One region of the Listeria immobilis genome, then DNA from elsewhere that is predicted to be linked to it. Evidence: a T-box and tRNA genes for the amino acid it is inferred to sense, from the RefSeq annotation. Region 1 holds a T-box; the other holds one or more tRNA genes.

Evidence for each region. The T-box of region 1 lies ahead of glyQ (glycine--tRNA ligase subunit alpha). A T-box ahead of a tRNA ligase gene usually reads a tRNA of that ligase, here a tRNA-Gly.
Region 2: it encodes a tRNA-Gly, which carries the amino acid that the T-box ahead of glyQ (glycine--tRNA ligase subunit alpha) is inferred to sense. The anticodon was not compared.

What each region holds. Positions count from the first base shown of each region.
Region 1 covers NZ_JAASUA010000001.1:318,184-329,546, forward strand. Annotated here, with positions in the region: gene HCJ45_RS01720 (pyruvate, water dikinase regulatory protein) at 1-30, opposite strand, end outside; gene glyS (glycine--tRNA ligase subunit beta) at 65-2,131, opposite strand; gene glyQ (glycine--tRNA ligase subunit alpha) at 2,124-3,014, opposite strand; T-box leader at 3,082-3,256, opposite strand; gene recO (DNA repair protein RecO) at 3,297-4,064, opposite strand; gene HCJ45_RS01740 (DUF4352 domain-containing protein) at 4,201-4,812, shown strand; gene era (GTPase Era) at 4,850-5,755, opposite strand; gene HCJ45_RS01750 (cytidine deaminase) at 5,752-6,147, opposite strand; gene HCJ45_RS01755 (diacylglycerol kinase family protein) at 6,172-6,567, opposite strand; gene ybeY (rRNA maturation RNase YbeY) at 6,545-7,030, opposite strand; gene HCJ45_RS01765 (HDIG domain-containing metalloprotein) at 7,048-9,204, opposite strand; gene HCJ45_RS01770 (PhoH family protein) at 9,220-10,179, opposite strand; gene HCJ45_RS01775 (GatB/YqeY domain-containing protein) at 10,367-10,813, opposite strand; gene rpsU (30S ribosomal protein S21) at 10,833-11,006, opposite strand; gene HCJ45_RS01785 (16S rRNA (uracil(1498)-N(3))-methyltransferase) at 11,204-11,363, opposite strand, start outside.
Region 2 covers NZ_JAASUA010000006.1:125,642-137,004, forward strand. Annotated here, with positions in the region: gene nfsA (oxygen-insensitive NADPH nitroreductase) at 1-44, opposite strand, end outside; gene trmL (tRNA (uridine(34)/cytosine(34)/5-carboxymethylaminomethyluridine(34)-2'-O)-methyltransferase TrmL) at 58-567, opposite strand; gene queG (tRNA epoxyqueuosine(34) reductase QueG) at 588-1,721, opposite strand; tRNA gene HCJ45_RS09470 (tRNA-Gly) at 1,824-1,894, opposite strand; gene HCJ45_RS09475 (glycosyltransferase family 39 protein) at 2,082-4,088, shown strand; gene gltA (glycosyltransferase GltA) at 4,102-5,043, shown strand; gene HCJ45_RS09485 (TVP38/TMEM64 family protein) at 5,166-5,771, shown strand; gene lplA1 (lipoate protein ligase LplA1) at 5,811-6,806, opposite strand; gene HCJ45_RS09495 (MBL fold metallo-hydrolase) at 6,830-7,561, opposite strand; gene HCJ45_RS09500 (hypothetical protein) at 7,772-8,281, shown strand; gene HCJ45_RS09505 (DUF3829 domain-containing protein) at 8,329-9,339, shown strand; gene HCJ45_RS09510 (class A sortase) at 9,385-10,053, opposite strand; gene HCJ45_RS09515 (DNA-3-methyladenine glycosylase) at 10,161-10,784, opposite strand; gene ltaS (lipoteichoic acid synthase LtaS) at 11,043-11,363, shown strand, end outside.

The DNA of each region.
Region 1 (11,363 bases):
GGAAACTACGTATACGGCTGGTTGTGTCATATACTCATCCTCCTCTTTTATCGATTTCTTTTCTTTATTTTACATTAATTTCATCCATTTGAGCAAACTCTTTAATAAAGCTTGCTAATTCAAAAAGTAGTGCAAGACGATTGTTTTTCAGTTCGATATTATCACTCATCACAAGTGTATTGTCGAAATAATCATCAATAATCGTTCTAAGCGCAGCAAATTCTTTTAATCGCTCTACAATTGTTAAATTGGCATAATTGCATTTTAGCTTTTCTAATGCATCAAAGAGCGCTTGTTCATATTCATTTTCAAATAATGCAGGGTCTACTTCTATGCCTTCCTCATGTTTTTTGGAAATATTTACCACACGTGTTAGGGCTTCTATTGTTGGACGGAACCAGTCGGATTCTACATGTTTATTAAGGATTTGCGCACGATCAACTAATTGTGGAATAACATTAGGATCTCCACCAATAACTGCATCAATAATATCATGACGAATATGGTGATTTTGTAAAACAACCCGCAAGCGATTTTTCAAGAAGGTTTGTACTTCTTTTTTCACTTCTTCTCCTGGAAGTTCGACTGCACCTTCTGCACGTTCCATATCTACAATGCGAGAAATAAGCTCAAGCACTGGAATATCCCATCCATTTGCTTGGATAATCCGCATTGCTCCAAAAGCACTACGACGTAAACCAAATGGATCAGCGGAACCAGTTGGAACGATATTCACACAGAAAAATCCTACTAAAGTTTCTAATTTGTCCGCAATCGCAATCAGAGAACCTAAATCAGTTTGTGGTAGCTCTCCTTCAGCTGAATTCGGTAGATAATGTTCGCGAATAGCTGTTGCAATCGCAGGTTTCTCTCCTTGTAATAAAGCGTATTTCTCTCCCATTATTCCTTGCAGTTCTGGGAATTCACCTACTACATTTGTAACCAAATCAAATTTGTAAATATCGGTTAAGCGAATAATATCTTCTTTGTCTTCTTCTTTCCAATATAAGTAGTCCGCAAGCATTAATGCCACTTTTTGAACACGTTTCATTTTTTCTGTTAACGTTCCTAGTTTTTCATGAAATACAATATTTGGAAGTTTAGCAACTGCTTCATCAATAGTCATTTTCAAGTCTTCTTGGTAGAAGAAATCGGCATCAGATAAACGAGCGCGCAGTACTTTTTCGTTTCCTCGAGCAACCGTTTCTAGATTTTCATGATTTCCGTTTCTAACTGTTACAAAATGTGGTAACAGTTTATCATCTTGACTGAAAACTGGGAAATAACGTTGGTGTTCTTTCATTGTCGTAATTAATATTTCTTCGGGCAATTCTAAATAAACTTTTTCAAAATTCCCTGCTAAAACAGTCGGATATTCAACTAAATTTGTAACTTCTTCTAGTAAATCATCATCATTTTTGATTTGCCAATTTTCTAGTGCTGCTAGTTCTTTTAATTGTCCGGCGATAGCTTCTTTTCGCTCTACTGCATCAACTACAACAAATTGTTCTAATAAAGCGTTTTGATAGTCGCTAGGTTGTGTGATTGTAGCGGTTTTTCCAAGGAAGCGATGACCACGAGAGCTATTACTTGTTGTTACACCAGTAATTTCAAATGGAATTATTTCTTCGCCAAACATAGCAATCAACCATTTGATCGGACGAATATAGCGTAAATCATTGGTACCCCAGTGCATACTTACAGGAAAAGTCATGCTTGTTACTACTTTTTGAAGCTGTGGTAGTAATGTAACAGTTTTTTCACCAATAATTTCTTTTTTTATATAAATGTATTCCACGCCTTTGATTTCGCGGAATGTTAAATCAGCAGGGTCAACTTGTTGGCTTCTAGCAAACCCTAATGCTGCTTTTGACCAATTACCTTCTTCATCTAAGGCAATTTTTTTTGCGGGTCCCTTTGCTTCTTCCACACGATTAGCTTGTTCTTCTGCCATATTCTCAACAAGAACAGTTAGGCGTCTTGGTGTAGAAAAAGTTTGTATATCGGAAAAAGTGATTTGCTTTTCATGAAGCCAATCAGTCATTCTTTTTTTTAGTTGTGTTACGGAGCTAGTCACATATTGCGCTGGCATTTCTTCTAAACCAATTTCTAATAGAAAATCTTTACTCATGACGTTTTCCTCCCTCTTCTTTGACTAATGGGAAGCCAAGTTTTTCACGTGATTCATAAAATGTTTTTGCGATACGTCTTGCCAAGTTTCTAATTCGACCGATATATTGGGCACGTTCTGTAACGGAAACTACCCCACGTGCATCAAGCAAATTAAATGTATGCGAACATTTTAAAACGTAGTCATATGCCGGAAAAACAAGTCCTTCTTGCATTTGGCGAGCCGCTTCTCTTTCATACGTATCAAATAAAGTTAATAGCATATCTGTGTTGGACGTTTCAAAAGCATATTTAGAGTTTTCAAATTCTGCTTGGAAAAAAATGTCACGGTAACTAATGCCTTCCGTCCATTCTAAATCAAATACATTTTCTTTATCTTGAATATAACTAGCTAAACGTTCCACTCCATATGTGATTTCAGAAGTAACAGGGGAACATTCCAGGCCACCCACTTGTTGAAAATAAGTAAATTGAGTGATTTCCATTCCGTCTAACCAAACTTCCCAGCCAAGTCCTGCACAACCTAGAGAAGGATTTTCCCAGTTATCTTCAACAAATCGAATATCATGTTCTAATGGATTAATTCCCAGTTTTTCTAGTGAACCAAGGTAAAGTTCTTGAATGTTATCAGGAGAAGGTTTCATCACTACTTGGAATTGATGATGTTGAAATAATCTATTGGGATTTTCTCCGTAACGACCATCTGCTGGACGACGAGAAGGCTCCACATAACCTGCTTTCCATGGTTCAGGGCCAATTGCTTTTAAAAATGTATATGGACTCATTGTTCCCGCACCTTTTTCCACGTCGTAGGATTGTAACATGATACAACCTTGTTCAGACCAATAATCTTGCAGTGTTCTAATCATTGTTTGTAAATTCATTTCTTCCACCTCCAGAATTAATTCAGACAATATAAAAACTCTCGTCTCTATATGCTGATTTAAAGCATATAGGGACGAGAGCTATCTCGCGGTTCCACCCTATTTGGAATTAAAGTAATTCCCACCTTGATTTCGTTGTACTCCAGAACGCCTTCACAAAAAGATAAATACTCGGCTCACACCAAATTCCGAATTCGCTTTAAATAGAGCTTTTTGTTACTATTTTCCTTCAATGTACCTATTAGTTGATATATTAAAAGATACTGTATTTTAGCCGAAAAGTCAATCATCACTATCTTTTTTTAGCATATTTTCCCATTTATTCATATCTCGTAAGAATTTGCGGCTTTTTAGATATAGTCCGGAATATTCATCATAATAAGTATCAATTGCTTTTTGTAACCATTCTTTTGTTTCTGGTTTTACATCAATATTACCTAATCTATCCAGTTGGAAAATAAAAAATAGCCGTAATAATTTCACTACATTTTCTGGCAAGTGCATGCGATAAGGGTCCTTATCAAAGCAGCGATGACAAATTATCCCATTACTCCGAGTAGAAAAATCGAAATGTCCGGTCGTTTCCCCGCAAATAGCACATTTATCCATTGTTGGATAAAGACCAAGTACCGGAAGCATTTTCATTTCAAAAATTTGCGTCAAAATTTGGGGATCATAGCCTTCATCAATATCACGTAATATTTGAAAAGTTAACTCATATAAATAAGGATTTGGTTGCCGTTCTTCCGTAGCTTTATCAAGTAATTCGCATACATAGGTAGCATATGCAGTCATAAAAATATCTTGTTGAATAGATGAGAAATTTTCGATTACTTCTCCCTGCTGGAGTGTACCAAGTCCATTTCCACCAAAAAAAGTAAAATAGCCATTTGTAAATAATTGTGTGACTGCGGCTAATCTACTTTTCGTTTTTTTTGCACCACGAGCCACCACACCAATTTTTCCGAATTCACGCGTATACATTCGAACAATTTTATCAGATTCGCGGTAACTAGTTTGGCGTATAACGATTCCCTCGCATTTTTCCATGTGGTTAGCCCCCTTTGCATTCGTCTTATTATATCATTTTCTAAAGGAATATGTCTTTTATTATTTTGCACTATCTTTCCTAGGTCAGCTATTGTAAAATAAAGAAAAAAGGTGAAGCAGAAAGGGAATTGATGTGATGAATTTTTTACTTATATTTGTTGGTTTATTCTTTCTTACATTCATAGGTTTTATTGTTGGGATTATACTACTTATTGTAAGGAAAGAAAAATGGGCTGGAATTATTGCAGCTGGCCTATCAATGGGAATTGGTTTTTATATTATACTAGGAGGTTTAAACCTGATTACCAGTAGTCTTTTGCAAAGTTTTAGTAATCCTTTCGCGTTTACTTATGATTTAGAAGGTTATGCAGATGACTATTCTGATGAATATTCCGATGACTTTGTTGATGATTTTATTAATGTAAAATATGGCGAAACTGTAACAATGACTGATGAAAGTTTAGTTACTGTCTACAAACCAGTCATGTCTCGCGAACAAACAGGTTATGATGTTTATGCTGTAAAAGTTAAAGTGGAAAATCCAAGTACAGAAAAAATAACTTTCTACTCAGATGATGTATCTTTATTTGATCTTGCGGATGAAGATTATGGAGAAGATGTTACAGAAGAGTATTTAGAAGAAACTATTAATCCAGGAGAAACAAAAAATTTAACACTATATTATGAAGTTTACAATTTTGGTCCATACGATGTGGAGTATGGCGATTACAATTGGACGGAACAGTAAAAAAATCCCGTACGCCATTTGGTGTACAGGATTTTTTTTAATATTCTTCTCTATCGAAACCATAATCTTGTAAATAATGTTCTTTATCGCGCCAATTTTTTTGAACTTTTACCCAAATTTCTAAAAATACTTTTGAACCAAGCAAGCGTTCAATTTCTTTTCTTGCGCGCATACCAATTTGTTTAAGCATTTGTCCTTGTTTTCCAATGATAATCCCTTTTTGAGTACTTCTTTCAACAATGATAGTTGCATTAATCGTTAGTTTTTCTGTTTTAGGATTTTTCTCAATACCCTCAATTACGACTGCAACGGAATGTGGTACTTCTTCTCTTGTTAATTGCAATACTTGCTCACGAATTAACTCGGAAATAATAAACCGTTCAGGATGATCAGTAATTTGGTCTTTCGGATAATACATTGGTCCAATCTCTAAGTTAGCATTCGTTTGGTCTAACAAATTAGGAACATTATTCCCTTGAAGCGCAGAAATCGGGATAATTTCTTCAAAATCTAGCAATTCTCGGTATTGTTCGATTAATTTGAATAACGCTTCTGGAGAAATTAAATCAATTTTATTTATTAATAAAAAGACGGGTGTTTGTACATTTTTTAATTTTTCAATGATAAATTCATCTCCACGACCAAACCCAGTAGATGCATCAATAACAAAATAAATTAAATCCACTTCTTGAAAAGTATTTAAAGCAATTTTTACCATAAAATCGCCTAGTTTATGTTTTGGTTTATGTATTCCTGGTGTATCAATAAAAACAATTTGTGATTCGTCTGTTGTGTAAACACCTTGTACTTTGTTTCTAGTAGTTTGCGCTTTATCACTCATAATTGCAATTTTTTGACCAATAATATGATTTAACAAAGTTGATTTCCCAACGTTAGGTCGCCCAACAATAGCTACAAATCCTGATTTAAATGGTTCACTCATAACATATCCTCCGATGCAAATGCGCCTGGTAAAAGTTCTTTCACTGTTACCGTCGCTGTTTTTCCTGTTAAATTTGTTAAAATTACTGGCATATCTGGTGCACAAAATTCACTAATGACTTGTCTGCATGCTCCACATGGTGAAACAGGTCCTTCTGTATCCGCCACAACAACTAATTGCTTGAAATCACGTTTTCCTTCTGATATTGCTTTGAAAATTGCTGTTCGTTCGGCACAATTGGTTAAACCAAAAGAGGCATTTTCAATATTGCAACCTAAAACTACTTCATCATCAGCTGTTATAAGCGCAGCCCCAACTGGAAAATTGGAATAAGGAACATATGCAAATTCTCTAGCTTGTTTAGCAAGCGAAATAAAATTATTTTCTTTCATTGAGCAAGTCACAATCCCTTCTTTTTATAAAAACATCTGGCAAAAGTATGGTATAAAAATAATTAAACCAATAAAACTAGCTACAACAGCTGCTAGTAACACTGCTCCTGCTGCAACATCCTTTGCTTTCTTTGCTTCATCTATATATTGTTCTGTAGCTACATCAACAGCCCTTTCAATTGCTGTATTGACCATTTCAAGTGTTAATACACCAAAGATGGAAAGTGTTAATAAAATCCATTCTGATTTAGTGACATGAAAGAAGAAACCACAAATAACAACGGCTAGCGCTGCAAATGTATGAAAACGCATATTCCTCTCTTCTAAAAAAGCTGTTTTTAGTCCAGTGAATGCATGCTGAAATGATTCTGCATAATTTTTACTACGTTTATACTTTCTATCTTTCAAGTCCATAAGCATCCAACACTTCTTTTTGTAAGCCAAACATAATTTTTTCTTCTTCTGGCTCCATATGATCATAACCAAGCAAATGTAGTAGGCCGTGAACTGCTAGAAATCCTAATTCTCTTGCTTTTGTATGTCCGTATTCTTGTGCTTGCTCTTCTGCTTTTTCAGTGGAAATAATAATATCTCCAAGCATTTTTGGTGTTTCTAAATCAAAATCATCCCAGTCAATTTCTGTTTCTCCTTCACCAAGTTCTTCTAGCGCAAAAGAAATAACATCCGTTGCTTGATCCTTATTTCGGTAGTCACGATTAATTTCTCGAATACCCTCATTAGTCGTAAAAGTTAAAGATAGTTCGGTTCCTTCATCAATTTTTAAATACTCTGCGGCAAATTGCAAAATATTTTCTACCAGTTTTTTATCGTCTGTTGGAAGTTCTTTTGTTTCATCTATTAAATCAATTTCTAAGATTGGCATTTTTTTGCCCTCCTCTTTTACTCTTTATCATCAGGATATTGAATTCGTTGATGGTATATTCCATTTAATGTGGCAATTAATGTATCACGAATCATTCTAATTTCTTTTATCGTAATATCACAATCTGTAAACTGATTATCAAGAAAACGATCTTTAATAATGCCATCAATAATTTCTGTTATTTTCGCCATAGTTGGTTCAGCGGCAGAACGCACTGCTGCTTCTACGCTATCAGAAATATTTATAATCGCAATTTCTTTCGTTTGTGGTTTTGGACCACTATAACGGTAATCACTCTCTTTTATGTCTGGATTGGTTTCTTTAGCTTTATAATAAAAATATTTTAGTAGTGTAGTTCCATGATGTTGTAATGCAATATCAATAATTGGCTGTGGCATATGATTCTCTTTTAAAATTTCCGCACCATCTTTTGTATGCGAGAGAATTATATCACGACTTTGTTCTGGTGTCAGCCTATCATGTGGATTAATTCCTTGTAGTTGGTTCTCCACGAAATATGGTGGTCTTAAAGTTTTGCCGATATCGTGATAAAAACAACCAACCCGAACGAGTAAACTATTTGCCCCAATTTTATCTGCACATGCCTCCGCTAAGTTGGCTACCATCATACTGTGGTGATAAGTTCCTGGTGCTTTCATTAAGATTTTTTTTAGTAATGGATGGTTTGGATTGGCAAGTTCTACTAAACGACTAGTAGTTAGCAACCCAAAAATCGTTTCAAATAATGGAATAATTCCTATACCTAAAATAAATGCTCCAAATCCGCCAACAAATGCATAACCAAGCGACATCACGGTAGAAAATTGCAAGAGCGAGTTGTTATTAATAAATAATAAAGTAAAGACATATCCCATATTAATTAACCCAACCATAAATCCAGAAAAGACAATGGCAGAACGTCTGCTATAATCACGTAATGCTACAACACTTGTTACACCACTTAATAAAATGAAAATGGTGATGCCGCTGGTGGAATCATTTTGGAAAACAAAAAGACTCGTTGCTGCGATATAAATAACACTTAAAAAGGCATATTTTTCGTTGAGCAAAATTTTAAGTATCATCGGAGCAAAGGCAGCTGGGAAAAGATAGGAAATATTAGATATTCCTTGGGTTTCTAAGAATAAAATAATCATAAGCATCACAAGTGACGTTACATAAACTGAAGAAAAAATAAGCATTGTCTGCATTTTTTTTGCTTTTGGTTGTGTTTGTTTTTTGGTGTAAAGAAATAGTAGTGCAGCTAACGCAATAATAAATACAGCAAAGCCAGCGTATTGTTTTATAGGCATTTTTTGATCAAGCAAATGTAACATATTTAATTGACGATAGGTTTCTCTATCCACAATTTGCCCTTCTTGCACGATAACCTGTCCTTGCAAGATTTTCACAGGAACAACTGCTTGTGAAGCTTCTTTGCGTCGGTCTTCTGTTTGCTCTTCGCTATAAGTTTCATTCGGTACAATGGCATAGGAAACTAAAGCCTTTGAAACGTTTTTATAATAGGAAGGTATTGCAGAAAGCTCAATATCATCGCGCGCTCTAATTTTAGCAGCATTAAGGTTTTCGTCACGAATATTGTCTTCCATTGTTTTTGCTACTTCTGTTGTAATAACTTCTTCCATCGTATTGAAATCTTTGCTATCAGCTTCAAGTAACGTGATAAAAATTTCATCCGAAAGATTGGAAGTGATTTTTTCAGATACATTACTAGATAATTTTGTTTTTAAGCTTTTTAGTTTTGTTTCAGTTGAAACTGGTGCTGGTGTGGGCTTATTTTCTTTTGCTGCTTTTTCTTTATTTTTAGTATCGGTCTCTTGTGCCTCTGTGTTCACTTCATTTACATATGCAAATAAACTTTTAATGAGAGCCACTCGATTTTGTCCTGTTTCACGATTGTAGACATAAACATCTTCCACATCATTACTAGCTTTTGTGCGTTCTTCTTTTGTTTTCTCGGTATCCTCTACGGTTTGTGGAGAACGAATTGTTTTTTCAGCAACTTGGAATAATTTGACATTATAAGACTCTGGTTTGGTCATTTGGCAAATAAGCAAATATGCTATGACAGCGAAACAAATTAGGAGTACTGGAAAAAGGTATTTCTTTCCATTTTCGATGTACCAATGTCTCCATTTTTTTGGTAACTTCACATCTTAGTCTCCTCTCTAACTTTGTTTCCCTTCATACGCTTTAATAATTTCAGCAACAAGAGGGTGTCTGACAACATCATGGTGTTCAAAATAAACAAAACCGATATCTTTTACATCTTTTAAGACTTGCTCTGCGTTAACAAGACCACTTGTCGCGCCTCTTGGTAAGTCGATTTGCGTCATATCTCCATTAACGATCATTTTAGAATCATAACCAAGTCGAGTTAAAAACATTTTCATTTGAGCGATGGTTGTATTTTGTGCTTCATCAAGAATAACAAAAGCATGATCAAGGGTACGACCTCTCATATAAGCTAGAGGAGCGATTTCAATGACGCCTCTATCCATTAATCGTGTTGTATGTTCTGTGCCAAAAATATCGTATAACGCATCGTATACAGGCCGCAAATAAGGATCTACTTTTTCTTTTAAATCACCTGGTAAAAATCCTAAACTTTCGCCGGCTTCAACAGCAGGTCTAGTTAATATAATTTTGCTGACATTGCCTTTTTTCCAAGCATCTACAGCCATAACAACAGCTAAATAGGTTTTCCCAGTTCCAGCTGGCCCGACTCCGAACACAATATCATGTTTTTTTATCATTTGAATATACGTTCTTTGGCCAAATGTTTTTGGTCTAATCGGTGTTCCTTTTGCATTTTTAGTAATTTCTTCTTCAAATAATGTATGGAAATATATCAGTGTTCCATTTTTTTGCATTTTTACAGCTTGCGCAATATCGCGTCCATCAATATGAATGCCGCGTTTCACTGTTAAGATTAATTCTTCTAAAACTGCTGTTGTGTGTTGGACTGCTTCTTCATCACCGGTAATTGACAGGGCTTCCCCTCGTGTAATAATTTTTACTTGAAGTAATTCTTCTAAAAGTTCTATATTCTTATTGTTAGTGCCGAATAAATCTTGGATATTAGTATCATCTGTTAATTCGACTATTTCATTAAATTCATTTAGCATTTGCTAACCCCTTCACCTGTTATAAGTGCCTTGTTTAGTTACATTATACACGAAACTTACGTAGTTGAAAAACGAAGCGATGATAATAAACGAATTCTTCATAAAAACAAACACAAAAAAACAGGAATCCCTCGTAAAATACGAAGGTATCCTGTTTTTTTACGTTTCAAAACTAGATTGAATTAGTTTATGAAAGATATTTTTTTACGAATTGGTTCACTGCACCACCATCAGCTTTGCCTTTTACTTTAGGCATAATAGCAGACATTACTTTGCCAAAATCAGCTTTAGTAGATGCGCCAACTTCATCGATCGTTGCTTTCACAATATTCTCAAGCTCTTCAGGAGTCAATTGTTTTGGCGCGTAGTCCTTAACAATGACAATCTCGGAACGGACTTTATCAGAAAGGTCGTCACGTCCAGCTTTTTCAAATTCAGACAGAGAATCTCTGCGTTGTTTGAGTTCGCGGGAAATAACGGTTACTTCATCATCCGAAGTAAGATCTTTCACACCTTGGTGAATTGCTTCGTTTTGTAAAGCTGCTTTCAACATGCGAATAACAGAAAGTTTTTCTTTCTCTTTATCGCGCATCGCTTGCTTCATATCTTCATTTAACTTGTCAAGCAGTGTCAACGAAATCATCGCCTTTTAATTAGAATTTGCGTTTTCTTGCTGCTTCGGATTTTTTCTTACGTTTTACGCTTGGTTTTTCATAAAATTCGCGCTTTCTGGATTCTTGCAAAGTTCCACTTTTGGAAACAGTACGTTTAAAGCGACGAAGAGCATCTTCAAGCGATTCGTTTTTACGAACTACTGTTTTTGACATCTCTCTTTCCCTCCCTCCGGCACTTACATGCACTCACTTAAATCCTTCATTTAAGTTCCAGAATAGGACATAACGGAAAATAAATTATGAATTATTCTGAAGTAATGCAGATAAGCATTCACTCATTAAAAATTATATACGAAACATCGGGCATCGTCAACATGAAATCGTTAACTTTCGCATAAAACTTTGAAATGTTAGCTGTTTTTATTTTTAGATAGATCAAAATAGAATGATGCTGCTGATAAAACATAAAGCGGAGCGGTTTCTGTTCTTAAAATTCTTGGTCCAAGTCCAGCAAGTTTTGTGTTTATTTGTTGCATTAATTGTAGTTCTTTTTCGCTAATACCGCCTTCA
Region 2 (11,363 bases), on a different contig from region 1:
CGAACAGAATAATGTCCAAGAATTGTATCAATTGTTTTATTCACCTTAACTCCCCCTTTAATCTTGAAAAATCTTTCTATCATAATTAGGTTCTTGTAGAAGTGCGCCAAAATTTTGCTGGCGAAGTGCTTCATAAGCTAAAACTGCTGCTGTATTGGATAAATTTAATGATCGGATATGGTCTGTCATTGGAATTCGCAAACAATTTTCTTCATTTTCTTGTAAAAGGGCATCCGGTAAGCCAGTTGTTTCTTTACCAAAAATAAAAAAATAATCTTTCGTTGTATCACTATAGTCAATATCACTATAAACATGTCGACCAAATTTAGTAATATAGTAAAATTCTCCACCTTGATTTTTTTCAAAAAAGTCATCAAGAGAGTCATAATACGTAAGTTTGACATTATCCCAATAATCAAGCCCCGCACGTTTTAGCATTTTATCATCTGTTGAAAAGCCAAGTGGCCGAATTAAATGTAAAAAAGTATCTGTTCCAGCACAAGTTCTGGAGATATTTCCGGTATTTGCGGGGATTTCTGGTTGATAAAGTACGATATGGTTTGGCATTTCTTTTCACCTGGTTTCTATTAATTTGGTATAGCTGTTAATTCTTGAAGTACTTGTTCATCTTGTTCGATTTGGAGAGCTGCTTCGATGGCTTTTTCTGCCTCATCTCCGCCAATTTTGCGTAATGCCCAGCCTGCAGTTCCTCGGATAACTGGTCGCGGATCATTTTGCAAACAATTTATTAACTCTGGAACAGCCGTTTTATCTTTATAACGTGCTAAAATAATAATCGCATTGCGCTGAATAGGCTTTTTACCACGCCACGAGCCTGCCATCTCACCGAATTGTTCTTTAAATGCTCGGTTAGATATTGTAAGAAGCGGCTTTAATTCAGGTCGAACGAGTTCTGGTACAGGCTCCATTTCTGGATGAAAATGGAAATCATGACCGCGATTATATGGACAGACTACTTGGCAAGTATCACAACCATACAAACGATTATGCAACACTTCGCGATATTTTTCATCTAAGAAGTCTTTTGTTTGTGTAAGGTAGCTTAAACATATTTTAGGGTTCATTTTTCCCTCGCCAAGAAGAGACCCCGTCGGACAAGCTTTCACACATTGATTACAAGTCGCGCAAAGGTCACTTGCAGGTTGATCTGGTTCAAAAGGAATATTGGTTATCATTTCACCTAAATAGACCCACGAGCCATATTCTGGGGTTATTAATAGCGTATTTTTCCCACGCCAACCAATTCCTGCTCGTTCCGCAACTGCTACATCAGAAAGTTCTCCTGTATCAACCATTGATTTCATTCGAACTTCTGATAGTCGCTCCGCTAAAAAAGCTTCTAATAAAGCTAATTTTTCTCGTAAAATGGTATGATAATCTATCCCCCATGAAGCTCTTGCAAATACACCACGTCTTCCTGATTTTTTACTTATTGGCGTTTCTTTTAATTTAGAAGGATACGCTAGAGCAATTGCAATAATAGATTGTGGTTCTTTGAAAATAAGTTCTGGATATACACGTTCATCAAGGTTGGGATGCTCAAATCCAGTAAATAAATCTAATGCTTCTGCCTTTAGTAATCGTTCTTTTAAAAATAAAAATGGGTCAGCTGTTGTGAAGCCGATTTTTTGAATACCAATTTCATGTGCATAGGCAATTAATTCGTTTTTTAGATTAGCGTAATTTGACTTAGTATCCAAGCTTCAAGCCCCCTCTCATTATTTTCAGACAATAAAATAAACGCAATGCTTCGCTTAAAAAGGTCGAAACACTGCGTTGATAACAGGATTTTTAAAATATAAAGCGGGTGATGGGAATCGAACCCACGACAACAGCTTGGAAGGCTGTAGTTTTACCACTAAACTACACCCGCATAGTAAGTAGTTCTTAGTGTTTTAACAACTTTTATATAATACCATTCTATGGGAGTTTTGACAAGACTTTTTCTAGAATTTCTTTAATTAAATTAAATAGCTATTTTATTTCTATATTTATTCACGTTTTTTTCATATTTCACCTCTAAAATAAGACGTATTATCTTATGGAGAGAAGGGAAAAATATGAGAAAGTGGATTAGAAACTTAGACTTTTATTTTGTCGGGATTATCATTATTGCTATCTTTTTTAATTTTTATGGTATTTGGAATGATGATACTGTAAATCCTTACTATACGGCAGCGGTGACTAGCATGGTACAAAACTTCCATAACTTTTTTTATGGTGCTTTTGATCCAGCAGGTTTTATCACAGTTGATAAGCCACCTGTTGCACTTTGGTTGCAGGCGATTAGTGCGTTGATTTTTGGAGTTCATGGTTGGAGTGTAATCTTGCCTCAAGCACTAGCTGGTGTTGGTTCTGTTATATTACTTTATATTTTAGTTAAGCCAAAATTTGGTGAATGGGCTGCACGGATTACAGCGCTAATTATGGCACTCACTCCTATCGCTGTTGCTGTTACGCGAACAAATAACATGGATGCTATTCTTGTTTTCATTTTATTACTAGCAACTTATTTTCTTTTTAAAGCGGTTTATCAAGCAAAATTTCTTTGGCTTTTGCTTGCCTTTTTGCTCATTGGTGTAGGTTTTAATGTTAAAATGCTTCAAGCCTTTATGGTCGTCCCCGCTTTTGTGTTATTTTACTTTATTACGGTTAAGTTAAGTTGGAAGAAAAAAGTTATTCAATTATTCGTAGCGCTAGTTTTGATGTTAGGTGTTTCGGTTTCGTGGGCAGTTATCGTTGACCAAACTGCTACTTCTGAAAGACCTTATGTTGGAAGCAGTCAAACAAACTCGGTATTAGAACTGGCCTTTGGGTACAATGGTGTAGAACGGCTTCTTGGTCAAGAAACTGGAATGGGAACTACCAATAATAGCTCAGAAGCGCCTCCATCTCAAAATAATATAGGTAGCTCGAATGAATCTATACAAGCTCCTCCAAATGATGGTATGGGCGGCGGAACTCCTCCGACTGGCGGTAACGGAATGGGTGGAAATGTTGGTGGCAATACTGGTTCTAAAATGACTGGTAGTACGGGGATGTTTGGAACAGGAACAGCTGGACCACTTCGCCTATTCCAAACTGCCTTAGGAGACCAGATAAGTTGGTTCTTACCACTTGCTCTTATTGGAATACTAGCAATATTTTTAGCCTATCGAAATGAAAATAAGCGATTCTATCCACTTAACTTGAAACAAAAAGAGATGATTTTCTGGGCGGCATGGTTGCTTCCAGTTGCAGGATTTTTCAGCATTGCAGGATTTTTCCATCACTATTACTTGATTATGTTAGCTCCACCAATAGCAGTACTTAGTGGAACTGGATTAGTTGCTTTATTCCAACTATATCGTGATAAAACAAACTGGCAGAAATTTCTACTTCCCCTATCAATCGTCTTCACTGGCGCATTGCAAGCATTTTTTATTTTTTCTTATTTACCTCTGCTAGCTATTGTTACTTGCCTTGCCGCTTTAAGTGTAGCCATAATTTTAAGCGGTATCCAACTGCACACAAAGTTAGCTGCAAAAATCACAGCCTTAGCATTAGCTATTTTACTTATAGCACCGTTTTATTGGTCACTAACGCCGATTATTTATGGTGGGAATAGTTCTTTACCAGAAGCTGGTCCTCAGTTAAAACAATCTAGTCATGGCGGGTTTGAAGATGCTTCTGTAGATGAGGGATTGATTAGTTATCTAGAAAAAAATAATAGTGGTGAAACCTATTTATTTGGAACAACAGATGCTACAACAGCTGGACCATATATTATCCAAACGAAAAAAGCAGTTATGGCTCTTGGTGGTTTTAATGGTACAGACCCAACTATTACCGTTAAAGAACTGAAAAAAATGATTAAAGATGGAGAAATTAAATATTTTTATCTTCCAACAAATAGTAAATCTTCTGACTCTGATGTGGTAAAATGGATAGAAGAAAATGGTACCGAAATCGCTAGTGATGAATGGAGCAGCTCTACTTCAACTAACGAAAGCACATCAGAGAATTCAGTTAGTGGTATGCCCGGTGCGAATGGCACTGGAAGCGGGACACTTTATCAATTGAAATAAGGATGTGTGTAGTATGAATAAAGATATTGATTTTTCTTGTATAGTTCCTGTTTTTAATGAAGAGGAAGTATTAGTAAAAACTTATCAAAGACTTACTAAAGTGATGCAGTCTCTCGAAGGAACATACGAAATTATTTTTGTAAATGATGGAAGTAAGGATTTAACAAGGAGTATCTTACAAAAATTAAGCAGTGAGGATAATTGCGTTAAGGCGCTTCACTTTTCAAGAAACTTTGGTCACCAAATCGCGATTACAGCAGGAGCAAATTATGCAAGTGGTAAAGCGGTGGTTGTTATTGATGCAGATCTACAAGACCCTCCAGAATTAATTATTCAAATGGTAGAAAAATGGAAGGAAGGTTACCAAGTGGTTTATGCCCAGCGTATCAAACGGAATGGGGAAACTTTCTTTAAAAAACAATCAGCTTCTCTTTTTTACCGTATTTTAAGTAAATTAACAGATATAAATATTCCTGTAGATACTGGTGATTTCCGTCTGATGGATGCGCAAGTTTGCCGAGAATTAGCCAGTCTACATGAAAAAAATCCTTTCGTTCGCGGTCAGGTAAGTTGGCTTGGATTTAAACAAACAGCGATTCATTATGAACGTGATGAACGCGCAGCCGGAGAAACAAAGTATCCTCTCAAAAAAATGATTAAACTTTCCATTGATGGAATTACATCTTTTTCTTATCGTCCTTTAAAACTGGCTAGTTATTTAGGTGTCATTACTGCTTTTATTGGATTTGTATATTCACTCATTGTTCTTTTTCAAAAATTCTTTACAAATACAACATTAACCGGTTGGACTTCTATTATCATTTTACAACTTGTATTTGGTGGTATCATTCTATTTATCCTTGGCTTAATTGGTGAATATATTGGTCGGATATATGATGAAGTAAAGGACCGTCCACTCTATATTATAGAAGAAGAAAATGGTTTTTCTAAATAATGATTGATAAAACTCCTGGCTTAATGCTAGGTTTTTTATCATTTTCAAGTTGTTTTATTAACTATTTATCAAATTAATATGAGAAAATAAAGTAAGCTGTTAGAGAATATGGAGGCTTCTTTATGAATTTTTGGCAGGATATGATGAATTTCTTTTCATATGATAACTTAATGTACTGGCTAAGTGAGTATCGGAATTTAGGACCACTTTTAGCTTTTCTCTTACCATTTATTGAAGCATTTTTACCTTTTTTACCGTTTATTTTATTTGTGGTTGTTAATGTGAATGCTTATGGTCTACTTGGTGGATTTGTGATTTCAGTTACAGCAGCAATAGCCGGTAGCTTATGTGTCTTTTTTCTTGCACGAAAGTTTGGCCAAACACGCTTTTTACGTTTTATTTCAGGGCATAAACAAATCAAGCGCGTGATGGAGTGGATAGATCGGCATGGTTTTAGTCCTATTTTTATTTTGCTAGTGATGCCTTTTACACCTTCTTCTGCGGTTAATATTGTGGCCGGGCTTTCTAAAATAAAAGTTTATCAATTTGTTCTTGCGCTTATTGGCGGAAAAATGGTCAAAGTTTTTGCAATTAGTTATATCGGCTATGATTTTATGGATTTAATTCATCAACCGCTTAAATTAGCTATTTTAATTGTTTCAGTGGTCATTCTTTGGTTTATTGGAAAACGCCTGGAACACTGGATGTCTGGAAAAAATCTAACATAAAAACGGAAAGTACGTGATAAAACCGTACTTTCCGTTTTTTTAATAAAGTAAGTCTAAAAATTCGTCTTTTGTTACATTTCCAAAATAGGATTTTATTTCTACATCTGCTAGCGCCTCTTCCAATGATTCTCGCTTATATGTGGCATGTAGCAATTTTTGTTCGATTTCTGCTACATCTTTTACACCAAAGAAATCTCCAAAAATTTTAATAGCTGTAATTACTCCTTTTTGGACATTTAACCGTATATCTATGGATCCAACTGGAAAACGCTTTGTTCGCTCTAAATCAAATTTTGGTGATTTCCCATAGTTCCAATCCCAGTTTCCGTAACGCTTAGCCGATATTTCTCGGATTTTCTCCCAATCGGCCTCTGTTAGTTTGTACTCTTTTACATCTTCTACTTTATCTACACCGAAAATATAAAGAAGCAATAAATCACGAAATTCCTCTGTAGTCATATCTTGGTCCATAAAATCAGAAATATTAGCTACCCGACTGCGAACTGACTTAATTCCTTTTGATTCAATCTTATCTTTTCGTGGTTTTAATGATGCAACGACATTATCAATATTTAGATTGTACATCAGCGTCCCGTGAGAGAACATCTTTCCTTTTGTGGCAAACTGGGCATTACCAGAAACTTTAAACCCATCAATCAGTAAATCATTTCTACCTTTTAACTCAGCGTTTACTCCTAGACGTTTTAACGCTTCAACAATTGGTTGTGTAAATTTGGCAAAATTATGGAAAGACTCTCCATCATCCTTAGTAATAAAACTAAAATTCAAATTACCTTCATCATGATAAACTGCCCCACCACCTGAAAGTCTACGAACAACTATTACATCATTTTTTTGAACGTACTCCGTGTCAATTTCTTCTACCGTATTTTGGTTTCTTCCTATGATAATGGACGGTTTGTTAATATAAAATAACAGCACCGGCTCATCTAATTGTAATTCCGTTAAAATAAATTCCTCCACTGCTAAATTAATACGTGGATCTTTTTCATTATTATTATCTACAAAATACATGCCCCTACCCCTTTTCTTCTATATTAGAAAGTTTTAGTAAATCCTTTTGAAGCGAGTGCTATTTCTCCGTTATAAATCGCGGATGCTTCTGCTTTTAACACTTCCAAATCGCCAACTTCTGGTAAATGACTAAGGAGTAATGATTTTACATTTGCTTCTTTGGCAATTTTCGCCACTTCAATACTTGCCATGTGCACTTTGGTTTTTCCAGCCAGTTCCTGGAAAAAATTTGTATCTGCAACAAGTAAATCAGCATCTTTTGAAAAAGGAATAAAGCTATCTTGGTAAGCACTATCTGCGGTGTATACAAAAACTTTTCCTGCTGCTTCTATACGCATTGCATAGCAAACAACTGGATGAATAGTTTTTAAGAAAGTTACTTTAAAAGGTCCAATTTCTAGCTCGTCATCTTCTTTATACTCTATCGCTTTAGTAATATTTGACATCTCTAGATAAGAGTAACCGCGTTCATCCTCTCTATGCCCATAAATAGGAAGAATTGGTGGTTTTTCTTTTTTTTGTGATAATAATCGAATATGCTGTAAAATCCCAACATCTGCTACATGATCTGGATGATAGTGAGAAATTATCGCCGCATCAATATCATCTGGGTCAATATAGTTTTGCATAATAGAAACAGCACTTGCTCCCACATCAATTAATAATTTAAATCCATTTTCCTCTAGCAAGTAGCTGGATGTCCCTTCATTTGCTACTGGATATCCACCCCAATGGCCAAAAACCGTTAGTTTCATCACTGGCACTTCCTTTCTCAAAATAAACCTCTATTCATATGATACAACATTTAGAATGAAAGGAGAAATCATCCAGAAAAAAAGCAGCGAACAAAGGATACAAATGCTAAAAACAGGCTAAATTCCTCCTAATTATAATCTTTTATCCATTTTCTAAAACTTCTTCATTTTAATGCTACACTATGGGTATCTTAAAGAAGGAGCTAATATATGTTAAATCAAGCAAAAGAACAAATTCAAAATGTCGGCAATGAATATATGCGCAGACAACAAGTCATCGATAGTTTAATCACCAAAAATGTGGATAATCCAGCACAATATGTTTTTGGTCTTGCACAAGTAGAGAGCAAAACCACTGGCTTACTCTCTATCATTATGCAAGTTGTTTTTAATCGAGTCACCTTTCATAATATTGACTATATTATTGGGGCGGATGAAACGAATAATGAACTAATTATTCTTGAGTTGGATACATCCGAAAATGTTATAAATAAAACTATTTTTGAATCAGGAAGTTTATGTATTAAAAAGCACTCTCGTATTGTTAGCGAAATGCTTAACAAACGTGATCGTTATAACCGTGAGAAATTTGATTTTTCTAATGGACAGGAAGAGTTTATTTTACTAGTTGGAAAGAAAAGCATGGGTGACAGTAAATATTATTATGACAATGCCCCATTAATGAAATCACTTAATACAATCAAAAAAAATATAAAATAAAAGGATGCGTAAAATTGAAAAATTATAAAAAATGGAGCTTATGTTTAATGAGCGCCTTTATGATTACAGGCTTATTAGGTGCTTGTGGTAATGACGGCGAAAGTGATAGCAAAGCAAATGCTGATAGTAAAGAGACCAGTAAAAAAGATTCAAGCAAAGTATATTCAGGCGCAGAACTTGAAAAATACAATGTCTATGTAAATCTAAGTAACGCCATTAATACTGAGTTTAATGGCGCTCTAAATGATTATTACCAAGCATTTGCGGATGAAAATGGCAAGTTCAAAAAACCAACTGACACTAATTCGCTTTATGTAAGTGAACCAATTCAAACAACTGCAGCCATTGATGATATTAAAAAATTTATTGATAAATCCCCTTCTTTCCCAATGGATAAAGAGGCAAACAAACTTATAAAAGATGTTGCTAATGAGGTAGAAATCTTAAGTGAGTTAAAAACATACTATGAATCTAACAGTTATGTGGACGATGATTTTAAAAAAGCAGAAACTTTGCATAATAAACTTTTAGAAACAGTTGACGAAACAAATAAAGAAGTTAGCTCTTTTAACGAAAAAATGGATAAAGTAATTAATAAACAACAAGAAGCAGCAGCGAAAGAAATGAAAGATTCCGGGAAAATAACATTATATAGATTAAATGACTTTATTACTCAAACAGAAAATCTTATTACCGAACTTCAAAGCCAAGAAATAAATGCTGCTAATGTATTAGAGCTAGATGTACCCGCATTTCAAAAAAAATATGATGAATTCGCCAAATCTTATGATGCACTAATTAAAGCAAGTAAGGACAAAAAACAACTAAAAAAAGAAGATCTTACAGAAAGTGATCTTACCTTCATTTTACCTGTAGCTACAAAAGCAAAAGCAGATGCATCAGCGTTAGTAGATCGTGTAAACAAAAAAGAAGCAATAGATCAAACTAGTTTGCAAAATATTAGTAGCGGTATTAATGTAGATGGTACGCCTGAAAAATTAATGACGACTTATAATGATTTAGTCAATAATTATAATAGTTTTATCAATCTCCATTAAACAAAAACCCCCTAACAGAAACATGATTTCGGTTAGGGGGTTCATTTATTTATTCGGAAAATATTTACTTTCAAGCTCTTTTGTTAGTTTTTCAGTTTTTTGCAATTCGCCAACTGCTACAAATCGTTTTGTAGTTTCTGTAGGTTTATCACAAGTTATCAATGTGATTCTGGCATCTTTTGTTTCATCAATAACGCTAACCTCTGTCTCATCAATTGTTTTTGTTTCCGTTACTTCATATTCATATAAATTTTCTAAATCAGTCAAATAGATTTTGTCGCCCTCTTTAATTTTCATCACCGGGCCAAAAAGCATCGATTCATCTCGCATATGGTGTCCAGCAAGCGGATAATTACCTTTCCCCATAACTTGATCAGGGCGCATTGTAGTCGCTCCTGCAAGTAAATTAGCTGTATTTGTACCTTTAAAAACAAGTAAATTTACATCAACAGAAGGAACAGCGATAGAGCCAACAACGGCATCTTTATCATAATTCGTTGCACCTTTGACAACAGATGTCATCGATGGAAGTTGCACACTTTCAAAATCGAATGTAGCTTCCTTATCATTATTTTTCTTAATGTCTTCTGGTTGATATTGTTCGATTGTTTCGTGTCCACTTAAATATTTCACAATACCATTTTTAATGAATGGGGAAAAAATCAATAGTAAACCGATAACTAAAATAATTATGGCAATTGTTTTCTTTAACATATAATTCCTCCTTGTAACTATTTTATTATATAGTAGCCATCCTCTTGACGCAAAGAATATTAATAATAATTCAAAAAATATAACGCATCTGTGACAAATTTGTAAATTTATTGCCAAATTTTAGCAGATACAGATTTTTTTCTTTGAGCGGAAATATATGGGCTGCCACTCACAGTAAATCGCAGCGGGTAATAGGTTGCAATACCTTTATTTGGTATACCAATTCGATTAGTTGCTTCTATTAAATGTGGTGTTTTGGCTTCTTCCAACCAAATATTGCTATTAAAAAGTGTTTTCCCATAATCTTGCATACTTAATCCTAACGCTTGTGTCATTTTCCCAGGACCATTAGTTAATTCTATACCTGTTTTTCCATGTCTATTTTGCTCCATTCGCTGTATGGCTAATTCATCTGGTTCGATTGCTCGAATTAAAATAGCTTCTGGAATGCCTTCGTTCATCGTAATAAAATTAAGCAATACTTGCCGGTGCATTTGATACATGTAAATCGCACCAGCAGATTGAAACATAATAGCAGTTCGCTTCGTTTTAAGGTTTTGAAAACTGTGTGCTGCCATATCGGTCGCTCCTAAATATGCTTCTGTTTCGACAATATAGCCCGAAAGTATCCCATCGCATGTTTGATGAACTAAACGCAAACCAAGAACATCTCGTGCTAATTCGATTGTTGTTTTATTCTTAAAGAAATCTTTAGAAATAATCGGTTTCATTTTTCACCTCTATGTTTTCTTCTTATTTTAACAGAAATTCATTATAAAATGGCTTTTTACACCTAGTAAAATCAGTCTATTTCAGCTAAATTCATACTTGAGTCGGATATGTTATAACTTGCCTTTTATTAATCTTGTGTTAGAATTATGTTAAAGTGGGTGCTGTATGGTAAGAATTATTTTTTAATATATACAGCTTCTTTTTTCATTCTCAAAAAACAAATAAATTGAGTAAATAGTGTGTAGGAGAGGTGTTTCATGAAGGATTGGAAAATAAAAATCCAAACGTTTTTAAGCAAGAATTATGGATTTTTTGTTCTAGCCGTCATTCTGTATTGGCTAAAAACGTATATTGCATATCAAATGGAATTTAAATTAGGTATTGAAAATCTTATGCAGCAAATTTTGCTGTTTATAAATCCTTTAAGTGGGGCTATATTTTTCCTTGGCCTTGCACTTTTTGCTAAAGGACGTCGTTCGTTTATTTGGATTATCGTTATTGATTTCCTAATGACTTTTATTCTTTACGCGAACATAGTTTACTACAGATTCTTTAGTGATTTTATTACACTTCCGAAT